One region of the Arthrobacter sp. 05L421 genome, then DNA from elsewhere that is predicted to be linked to it. Evidence: riboswitches for the same ligand, from Rfam matches in the RefSeq annotation. Region 1 holds a riboswitch; each other region holds the start of a gene.
The links. Region 1 has a riboswitch for cyclic di-AMP ahead of AC1DKQ_RS11490 (M23 family metallopeptidase). Riboswitches for the same ligand answer to the same signal wherever they lie in the genome.
Positions count from the first base shown of each region.

Region 2: it holds a riboswitch for cyclic di-AMP, as region 1 does, so the genes downstream of both, AC1DKQ_RS18905 (hypothetical protein) here and AC1DKQ_RS11490 (M23 family metallopeptidase) in region 1, are expected to answer to the same signal.
Region 3: it holds a riboswitch for cyclic di-AMP, as region 1 does, so the genes downstream of both, AC1DKQ_RS21535 (aggregation-promoting factor C-terminal-like domain-containing protein) here and AC1DKQ_RS11490 (M23 family metallopeptidase) in region 1, are expected to answer to the same signal.

Region 1 is NZ_JBFTOC010000008.1:94,794-98,059, forward strand. Features, by position in the region: cyclic di-AMP (ydaO/yuaA leader) riboswitch at 142-311, opposite strand; gene AC1DKQ_RS11490 (M23 family metallopeptidase) at 448-1,269, opposite strand; cyclic di-AMP (ydaO/yuaA leader) riboswitch at 1,274-1,487, opposite strand; gene AC1DKQ_RS11495 (iron-dependent transcriptional repressor DtxR) at 1,638-2,333, opposite strand; gene serC (phosphoserine transaminase) at 2,680-3,266, shown strand, end outside.
Region 2 is NZ_JBFTOC010000021.1:48,432-51,697, forward strand. Features, by position in the region: gene AC1DKQ_RS18895 (response regulator transcription factor) at 1-344, shown strand, start outside; gene AC1DKQ_RS18900 (sensor histidine kinase) at 337-1,341, shown strand; gene AC1DKQ_RS18905 (hypothetical protein) at 1,440-2,153, opposite strand; cyclic di-AMP (ydaO/yuaA leader) riboswitch at 2,162-2,351, opposite strand; gene AC1DKQ_RS18910 (hypothetical protein) at 2,533-2,811, shown strand; gene AC1DKQ_RS18915 (cation:proton antiporter) at 2,808-3,266, shown strand, end outside.
Region 3 is NZ_JBFTOC010000035.1:2,410-5,675, forward strand. Features, by position in the region: partial or broken gene AC1DKQ_RS21530 (helix-turn-helix domain-containing protein) at 293-523, opposite strand; gene AC1DKQ_RS21535 (aggregation-promoting factor C-terminal-like domain-containing protein) at 794-1,597, opposite strand; cyclic di-AMP (ydaO/yuaA leader) riboswitch at 1,602-1,760, opposite strand; gene AC1DKQ_RS21540 (sensor histidine kinase) at 1,932-3,266, opposite strand, start outside.

The sequences.
Region 1 (3,266 bases):
CCGGACTCGGTAGAGATTGAGCCTGCGGAACGTGATCCAATCCGGGCGCCGACAAGGGCGGCACGTGATGTGGATTCCAGCGGGCTCGAAAGAACCTCGCCGGTGCGCATGCGCGCAGAATTGTGGCGTGAAGACACGAAAGTAGCCTCTCCCAATGCCTACGAGGTGAGCTGTCGGATTCGGATGGGAGTCACCCGGCCGCGCTGCTTCCTGGGAAGCTTTGCGACTTAACCCCAAGGCCTTCTTTCGAAGGCCAAAATTGGTTCCCCCGCCCCTGCCAGACGATGTAATGCGAACGGACCTTGAGCGGTGGCAGAGCTAGGCAATCCACTCAAGAGCGCCAACTTCGGAAAAGTTGGCGTGCTTCAAACCCTACAGGAGTCCGGGCCCAATGTCACATTCAGATCACGGCGTGTCACAAGCACTTGAGAGCGGCCCATCGTCTATTTAGAGCCAGCCGAGGGGGTCAACGACGTCGCCGTTGACCATCACTTCAAAGTGGAGGTGGCAGCCCGTGGAGGCGCCGGTGGTCCCGCTCATCGCGATGACGTCACCGCGCGACACCTTCTGGCCGACCTTGACCGAGGCCGAGGAAAGGTGGTTGTACGTGGTCCCCAGGCCGTTGCCGTGGTCAATGACCACCCGGTTTCCACCGCCGAAGGGATGCCATCCGTTGAACGTCACGGTGCCGCTGGCAGCCGCATGGACCGCCGTGCCGCACTGGGCAGCGAAATCCTGGCCGCGGTGGAACTCCCCCGCGCCCCCGGTGATCGGGCTGACACGGTAGCCGAAGGGCGAAGCCGTGACCAGATGATCCAGCGGCGCGCCAAGGGTGCCTGCCGAAGCCGCGCGAGTGATACTGCCCACAGACTGGGCGCTGAGCAGCTGCTTTAGCTTCCCATCCGGGTCGCCCTTAGTGGTGACGGCGGTCCGGCTGAAGTCGACCTTTGCGGCCGCGGCGGCCGTGACATCCGGCTGCACGGCAGCGGACAGAGCGCCGGATCCGGCGGTGTTGGAGGCCATCACCGGGCTCGTGACGGGGACCGTCACCGTAAGAACCAGACCGGTTGCGGCCAGGGCAATACCGGCCTTCTGGCCGACCCCGCTGGCCGAGGCAAACTCCGTTACCTGGCGGAACGGACTGCGCCGGCGACGCCGTTCATCGCGGTGCGCGTCGCGCGGGCGTTCGGCCATATGCTCGACGACGGGACGCGGCTCCGGAGCGGGACCGGTCGCGCGGCGACGGCCCCTGGCGGTCTGGGTGGTCAAGAACGGTTCCTCTCTGGAGAGCCTGCGAAGTTAGCTGTCGGATTCGGGTCAGAGAGATCAAAGACCCGGTCCGCCGTTGCAAGCAGCCAGGCACAGGGGCATCCCAGGGGATCCTTCGGTGGAAGCTGCTTGCCGCTGACGGACTTCACCCCAAGGCTGCTGAAGTAGCAGCCGAAAGTGGTTCCCCCGCCCCTGCCAGGAGATGGTTCCGCGACTGATCCGCTGGCAGGGCTCGGCTTCGGATCAGGTAACGCTTTGGTATCGGTACTGGCCACTAACTATAGGCGATTAAGCCGCCCGGTAATAAATCCGTAATCGCAATTGTGCAGAACTCATGGGTCGTCCCATGACCGACGAGTTATTGCTGGTCAGGCCACAGTTACAAAGACGTGCGCGGCAACCTCGGGCGGCAGCTCCAGGGCGCCCTCGATATCGGGGACGCGGACCGAGATGTACTCCCCCACCCGCTCCAGCGAGAGAAGGGCACCGGGGCGGATTCCACCCTCGTCGAGCTGGGTGAGAAGCTCCGGCTCCACCTGGATCGGTTCCGCGAGCCGGTTGACCGTGATCCGCGAACCAGCACCGTAGCCGGCCATGGCCTCCAGCAGGTTCACGGCCCTATCCGTGGGGGCACCATTGGGCACACCACCAAGATCCGCAAGCCCCGGAATGGGGTTTCCGTAGGGCGAAACGGTCGGGTGGTCGAGCATCTCGAAGATTCTGCGCTCGACGCGTTCGCTCATGACATGCTCCCAGCGGCACGCTTCCTCATGGACGTAGGCCCAGTCGAGTCCGATCACGTCCGCGAGCAGGCGCTCCGCAAGGCGGTGCTTGCGCATGACGCCGATTGCGCGTTTCCGCCCTGTTTCGGTCAGTTCAAGATGCCGGTCGCCCGAAACAACCACAAGCCCGTCACGTTCCATGCGGCCGATGGTCTGGGAAACAGTGGGGCCGGAGTGGCGGAGCCGTTCGGCGATGCGGGCGCGGAGGGCAACGATGTTTTCTTCTTCAAGTTCCAGAATGGTCCGAAGATACATCTCCGTGGTATCGATCAGATCCGTCATTCAGCTCAGCTCCTCGAGCGCAGTCCTAGCGTCATTCCCACCGTACCGCGTGCGGGCTGCATGCAGGATGCGCCCTGGCGAGAACCGCCGTACGTTCGCATGCCAGCCTAGCCTATTTTGAATTACTCCGGATAATATTTCGTTCGGACCGGGGCTGCCCTCCCGGTGCCGCAGTCCGGCCGTTTCCGGGCGTCTCAATGACCGGACTATGACAGGGCTATTTCCGAATCGCAGTGGGCTGTCAGGCAGAATAAAACAGGAAGAATGAAAAGGGGTGTCCGATGTAGCCATCCCTGCCAGGCCACCTCTCAGCCACGCCACGAACCAGCCGAATATTGGAGCCACTGTGAGCAACACCAGCATCACGATCCCCGCCAACCTCCTGCCCAAGGACGGACGGTTCGGCGCCGGTCCGTCCAAAGTCCGACCGGAACAGCTGGACGCCCTTGCCGCATCGGCGAAGCTGCTGGGGACTTCGCACCGCCAGGCACCGGTAAAGAACCTGGTCGGCTCGGTACGCAGCGGCCTCAGCGCATTCTTCCGCGCGCCCGAAGGGTACGAAGTGGTGCTCGGCGTGGGCGGTTCCACCGCGTTCTGGGACATTGCCAGCTTCGGACTCGTGGAGACCAAGGCGCAGCACCTGTCCTTTGGTGAGTTCGGCTCGAAATTTGCCTCGGCCACCAACAAGGCGCCATTCCTCGCCGAGTCCTCCATCATCACGGCCGAACCCGGCACCCGCCCCTCCGCCCGGGCGGAGGCCGGCGTCGACGTCTATGCGTGGCCGCAGAACGAAACCTCAACCGGCGTGGCCGCCCCCGTCCAGCGCGTGGCGGGAGCCGACGAGGGGTCGCTGGTGCTGGTGGACGCGACCTCGGCCGCGGGCGGGCTGGACGTGGACGTGGCGGAGTCCGATGTGTACTACTTTGCGCCGCA
Region 2 (3,266 bases), on a different contig from region 1:
AACTGGCAGCACGCCTGCGCGCACTGACGCGCACCTTCATTTCTCCGGCCCCGGCACGGGTGATGATCGGGAACTGGGAACTGGATCCGACGCAGCGCACAGTCCGCTCCGTCTACGGGCAGACGGTGTCGCTGACGGCGAAAGAAGGCCAACTACTCGCAGCCCTGGCCGCAGAACCGGACCGCGTCTTCACCCGGGACGAACTCCTCACGGCGTACTTCCACGCCTCGGATCAGCCCGGCGTGATCGATACGTATGTTCACCACCTGCGCCGGAAGATCTCCAAGGCCGTCATCCGCACGGTGCACGGCCTCGGCTACCAGATCGGCGAGGCTGATGAGTAACGGCGGAACCGGCGGAAATCCGGACTACTCCATCCTGCGCAAGGCCTCGCTCAAGGTCGCGTTGCGGATCAGCGGCGCGTGCGCGGTCATGGTCATCGGGCTGCTCGCCGCCACGGCGCTTTACCTCCTGAATCAACTGGCCCATCCCGAAGTGCCAGGCTCTGCGGCGGCCGGGACGGCCTACGCATACTTGGATTCCAAAGATGTGCTCGAAGCCATGGTCATCGCCGGGGTGGCGGGAATCTTGCTGGCCGGCATCGTCGGGTGGCTCAGCGCGCGCAGCGCCATCCGCCCCCTCGGTGATGCCCTGGCCAGGCAACGGCGCTTCGTCCAGGATGCGAGCCACGAATTGCGCACACCCTTAACCATCCTGGACACCAGGATCCAGCTTGCCCAGCGCAACACCGTGCCCGGCTCCAGGCAAGGCCAAGACCTTGCCAGGATCCGAGAGGACGCAGCAACGCTGACCGGGATTGTCAACGAACTCCTCCTCGCAGCAACCACGGAAGCCCCGGACCGCTCCGCACCGCCTGCCGACCTTGCCGACGCCGCCGCCAGCGTCGCAGGGAGCCTCCAGCAGGTCGCGGACCAGCGCAGAGTGCGCCTGGATTTCGTGGCCGATGCCCGGCCGCTGGCCCGGATCGAGAAGGATGCACTGCGCCGTGCCGTACTGGCCCTGGCGGACAACGCCCTTGCCCACACCCCTGAGGGCGGCCGCGTGTCCATCACGACGTCGATCGAGCAGAGCCGCGCCGTCATCACGGTGGCGGACACCGGGACCGGCATCACCGGCGTCGATCAGGCCCGAATCTTTGACCGCTTCGTGCGGACCGCCAGCACTGACGGTTCACAGGGACAGCGGAGCTTTGGGATCGGCCTGGCCTTGGTCCGGGAGATCGCCGTCGCTGCCGGGGGGACCGTCGAGGTGGCCGCGACGGGTGCCGAGGGCACGGTCATGAAATTGACGCTGCCGTTGGCCGGGCGCGTGAATCCCTGAGAACCATATGCACAGAAAAGACCGGCGATCGATTTGCCCCCAAGGGAATCGATCGCCGGTCTTTCCGGACTGTATAGCCCTGGAAGGGGCCGTACAGCTTAGGCGCGGACGAAGGTCACGCCGCCGGTCGCGGTCAGCCAGGACAGCGGGTGGACCATCGTCTGGTTCTTCCCGTTCATCCCGCCACTGACCACCTGGCCGTTGCCGGCGTAGATGCCAACGTGACCGGACTGGACCACCATGTCGCCGGGCTTCGGGGTCGAAACGACGGTTCCGAGGCCAAGGAAGGCCCGGGGACCGATGTCACCGACGGGCTTGCCCGCGGCGCCAAGGGCCTTTTCCACCATGGCGGTGCAGTCCTGGGTGATGCCCACCTGGCTGTAGGCGGCCGAGAGCATGATGGCGTTGCGTCCGCCGGCAGCCGGCGCCGCGGCATGCGCTGCGGCCGGAGCGGACTGCACCTTGATGGTTGCCTTGGGTGCTGCGGCCGGTGCTGCTGCAGGCGCTGCAGCAGGGGCAACGGCGTGGGCTGCGGCGGGGGCTGCGGCGGGAGCCGTCGCCACGGCAACGGGCTTTTCGATCACCGGTGCTGCGACGGTAGCTACCGCCGGGCGGTCAAAGCTGATCTTGACGCTTGAATCAGCGTTGACGGGCGCACTGACCAGCGCGTTGACGTCCACTTTGGACGCCGGAGCGGAGTCGCGCTGCGCAGGTGCTGCAGCTGCGTTGGCTGCCATTCCGCTGGTGAGGACCAGGCCGGATGCGGCGGCGAAGACGGCGGCATGGCGCGCAAAAGTATTGATTGAAGACATGAGTGTAGCCTCTCCCAGTGCCTGCGAGGTGAGCTGTCGGATTCGGATGGGAGTCACCCGGCCGCACTCCCGGGCCCGTCACTGCGGGCACTGTGCGGCTTCACCCCAAGACCTGCGTCATCAGCAGGCCAAATGTGGTTTCCCCGTCTCTGCCGGTAGTTGATGCGAGTTATCCCCGGGCCGCGGCAGAGTTAGGCAATCGGCTGGGGAGCGCCCGTATCGGAGACAACAGGCGCCTATCCACCGTAACCCGAACCGGATGTAAATGTCACATTCAGGTAACGGCGGCCACAGTACGGTCCCGCAATTGCCCATGGGGCGGCGCCGCATCCGAACGTAGGATGATGCCATCAGCACCACGCCTGAGCGGAGGCCCGAAATGAACAGCCACTGTGTCGCCATCTGCCAGCTGAGCACTCAGCCCCAGGAAGATTTCGACGTCAACACCGAGCTGCTGATCCTGGACGGCCAGGACGTCCGCGTGACCACGTGGGACGCGGAACCGCGCGACGGCGGCTTCGACGAGCACGTCCTCAATGATCGGGTGGATGCGCTCGGGTACATGGTTGTCAACGACTGGGCCTTCCTGGACGGCAAGGCCTACGCGGTGGTGGAGCGGCGGTCAGGCCCGGCGCAGGAGAGCAGCGGCGAGCCGTGACATTCCTGTCCCTGGCGCTGATTGCCGTCGTCGCCCTCGCTGGCCCCCTGCTGGCTCTGCCGGTGCGCTGGCGGCTGCCGGTGGTGCTGGGCGAACTGCTGGCCGGCATCGCGATCGGACGTTCAGGCCTGGCCCTCGTGGACCCCACAGACCCGACGTTTACCCTGCTGGCCAACATCGGATTCGCGCTGATGATGTTTGTGGCCGGAACCCATGTTCCCGTGAGGGATCCGCAGATCCGCTCCGCCCTTGGCCATGGCTCCCGCCGGGCCATTGCGGCCGCAGCGGCAGCGGTGGCGGTCGCCACCGGCATCGGCCTGCTCTTCGGAACTGGACATGCTCCCCTCTACGCAGTGCTGCTGGCCTCCTCGTCGGCCGCCTTGGTCCTTCCGATCATCGATTCCCTGCGCCTCGGCGGACCCCATGTCATCGCCATGACCGCGCAGGTGGCCATC
Region 3 (3,266 bases), on a different contig from region 1:
GCGAGGCGGGACATTTGTAGAAGGTCCCGAGAGGCCGACCCCGCCTCGGCCGTCGATCCACAGGCTCCGGCCGCACGCTCCCCTCAACCGGCGTGCGGCCGGACATCTCGTGTCCCTCGTGCAATCCCGCCGGCGTCCGGTCCTGGCCGCCTGAAACCTCGGTGTCGCCCTCCTCGGCACGGTGGCTGGCGGGGACTTCCACGTCTCTCGAAGCTCCTTCAGCACCTACCAATCGCCGCGACGCACGGCAGCCGTTGGCTCAGGGATTTCTCAGCATTGCATCGATTCCGCATCTGGGCAGGAGGGACTCCCGCAGCGCCGGGTCGGCCACCAGTTTGGCCGTTTTGGGACGTGCCCGGCGGGCAGCGGCTTGCCGCTGTGCGCCGTGGGGCAGGTAACCGAAACGGGGATCGCTGTTGCGCCCCAGTTCCCGGCTGCTGGTCGAGGGCGCCCGTCCCATCGCCTGCGCGATCGCCCTCATGGAAGAACCGGCCGCGGACAGGTCCCGGATCAGTTCCCATTCCCGCGGCTCCTCAGCCCGGCCAGGCGGACCCAGCTGGCACATGTCGCGGCATTGAAACCGAGATCCCTAGCGGCCGCCGTCGTGCTCCCCAAACGGTCAAAGACCTCGAAAAACGCCTTCTTCTGATCCTGCCCATACCGCACGGGCCGGGATGAATCCCCGCTTAAACGAACCAGGGTCGTTGCAACTCCCAAAAGTCTGGGTGTTGCAACGACCGCTAGAACCCGCCTGTGGATCCGGGGCCTCCTTTAGTGGGCCGCTACTGCCGGTTTAGTACCAGTTGTGCGCGTAGTGGAAGTTCAGGGCGCCGCAGGGGGAGCCGTAGCGTTCCTTGACGTAATTCAGGCCCCAATTGATCTGGGTTCGGTAGTTGGTCCTGTAGTCGGCGCCGGCGCTCGCCATCTTCGAGGCGGGCAGGGACTGGACCACGCCGTAGGCGCCGCTGCTGGCGTTGGTGGCAGTCGTCTTCCAGTCCGATTCCTTGGTCCAGAGCTTCTGCAGGCACTGCATCTCGTTAGGTGCCCAGCCATAGCTGCCCAGCTGGGCCGCGGCGTAGGCCTGGGCGCCGGCGGGGTCGTCGATGGCGACCGGGGCCTTGGCGGGTGCGGGGGCCTTGGCGGGAGCGGCCGCAGGAGCCGGGGCCTTGGCGGGTGCGGGCGCCTTGGCGGGAGCGGCTGCAGGAGCCGGGGCCTTGGCGGGAGCCGCTGCGGGTGCTTTGGCGGGCTTAGCCGCCGGGGCCTTGGCTGCCACGCTGTTGTCTACTGTCGCCGTGGGCGCAGCGACCTCGACTCGTTCGAAGTTGAGCTTGGCCAGCGGGTCGGCGCTCGTGGCCGTTTGGCTCCCAACCCTTGCCGTGTGGGCGCCCGGCTCTGCCGCCTGGGCGGCGGCGCCACCCCCCACCAGCATGGCGCAGGCGGCGGTGATGACGGCGGCGCGGCGGCCTGTGATGCCGAGCCCGGTGGCCAGCCTGGACAGGGCGGATGCCTGCGTGGCCGGTTCGGCGCGGTGGCGCGACTTGGTGGAGCCGGAATGGGAATCGCCGTCAGGGCGCGGCTGTACCTGGAATTCAGTCATGATGATGGCCTCTCAACGCCGGCGAAGTTAGCTGTCGGGTTCGGATGAGGTCATCCGGCCGCACGGAACATCACGTGTCGGCTTCACCCCGAGGGCGCATGAAATGCAGAATGCCCGGGAACTCTGGGTCCCCCGCCTCTGCCTGGTCTAGCGGAATCCGGGAAGCGGCAGAGTTTGGCGTCCATCCGGATATGCGGCACCAATGGCAGCGCACTCCTAAGACGCTACAGGACCCCGGCGCTTAAGTCACATTTTGGTAACAGGAGTCACAGTGGCGGGGTGTCGGCTTGCGCCGGAACCCCGGCGGCGACCGAACTGCGGTTCGCGTGGTTGGCTACACCGACGGCGGCGCCGCGGGCAGCCGCACGGCGAACTCCGTGCGGCCCGGCCGGGACGTGACTTCGACGGTCCCTCCGTGGGCCTCCACGATCGACTGGACAATGGACAAACCCAACCCGCTCGTTCCCTCGGAGGTCGGCGCGGCAGTCGCCGTGCCCGGACGGCGGCTTCCGGTCGCCGGAACGCCAGCGGCACCAGAAACAGCACCATAAACGGCACCAGAATCCGTGCCGGAAACCGAGCCTGCGGCGGCCCCGGACCGGGCCCCCGCCGTCGCGGCCACAGGGTTAGCTGCGGCGCTGGCTGCGGGATTGGTCCGCGCGGCGTCGGCCCGTGCGAAGCGGGCGAAGACCCGCCCAACGAATTCCGGGGCGATGCCGTTGCCGTTGTCCGTCACGGTGACCACGGCGCTTCCGTCAGCCGAACGCATGACACCCGTGACCACCTTGGTGCCGGGAGCCGTGTGTTTGCGTGCATTGGACAGGAGGTTGGCGAGGACCTGATGCAGCTGGGGCGCGTCACCGCGCACCACCACGGGCTCCGCCGGAAGTTCCAGCTGCCAGATGCGGTCCGGGGCCATGACTTTCTCGTCGCTCACCGTCTCGATGGCCAGCTGCGTGAGATCGACGTCGGAGATCTTGAGCGGCTGTCCCTCGTCCAGGCGCGCCAGCAACAGCAGGTCCTCCACCAGGGTGGTCATCCGCTCGGACTGGCTTTGCACTCGGGCGAGGGATCTCTCGCCGTCGGGGGTGAAATGCTCGGTCATCCGCATCAGCTCCGTGTAACCGCGGATGGCTGTCAGCGGGGTGCGGAGTTCGTGCGAGGCGTCGGCGACGAACTGCCGCACCTTCATCTCGCTCTCCTGCCGCGCCTCGAGAGCGTTGGAGACGTTGTCCAGCATCTTGTTCAGCGCGTAGCCCACGCTGCCCACCTCTGTTCCGCGATGGGCCGCAGACGCCGGGACGCGCACTCCGAGCGCCACCTCGCCAGCGTCCAGCGGGAGGCGGGAGACCTTGGTGGCCACTTCGGAGAGCTGTTCCAGCGGCTTCATGGTCCGCCGGATCAGGGCCGTACCGGCAAGACCGATCAGCACGAGTCCGCCGGCGGAGACCACCACCATGGTCCAGACCAACGAGGTCAGGGTGCTGTCCTTTTCTGCCAGCGGAAGTCCGGTGACAATCACGTCGCCATAGGGTGCCCGCACGGCGGTGAGCCGGTACGCCCCGGCCGAGAGGGTCCGGTCCACGGGCACACCGTTCGGGGTGAGCGCCAGGAGGGCCGCGTTGTCGTCGGGGGAGAGGCTCTTGCGAGTGGCGTCCCCGGCCAGGAA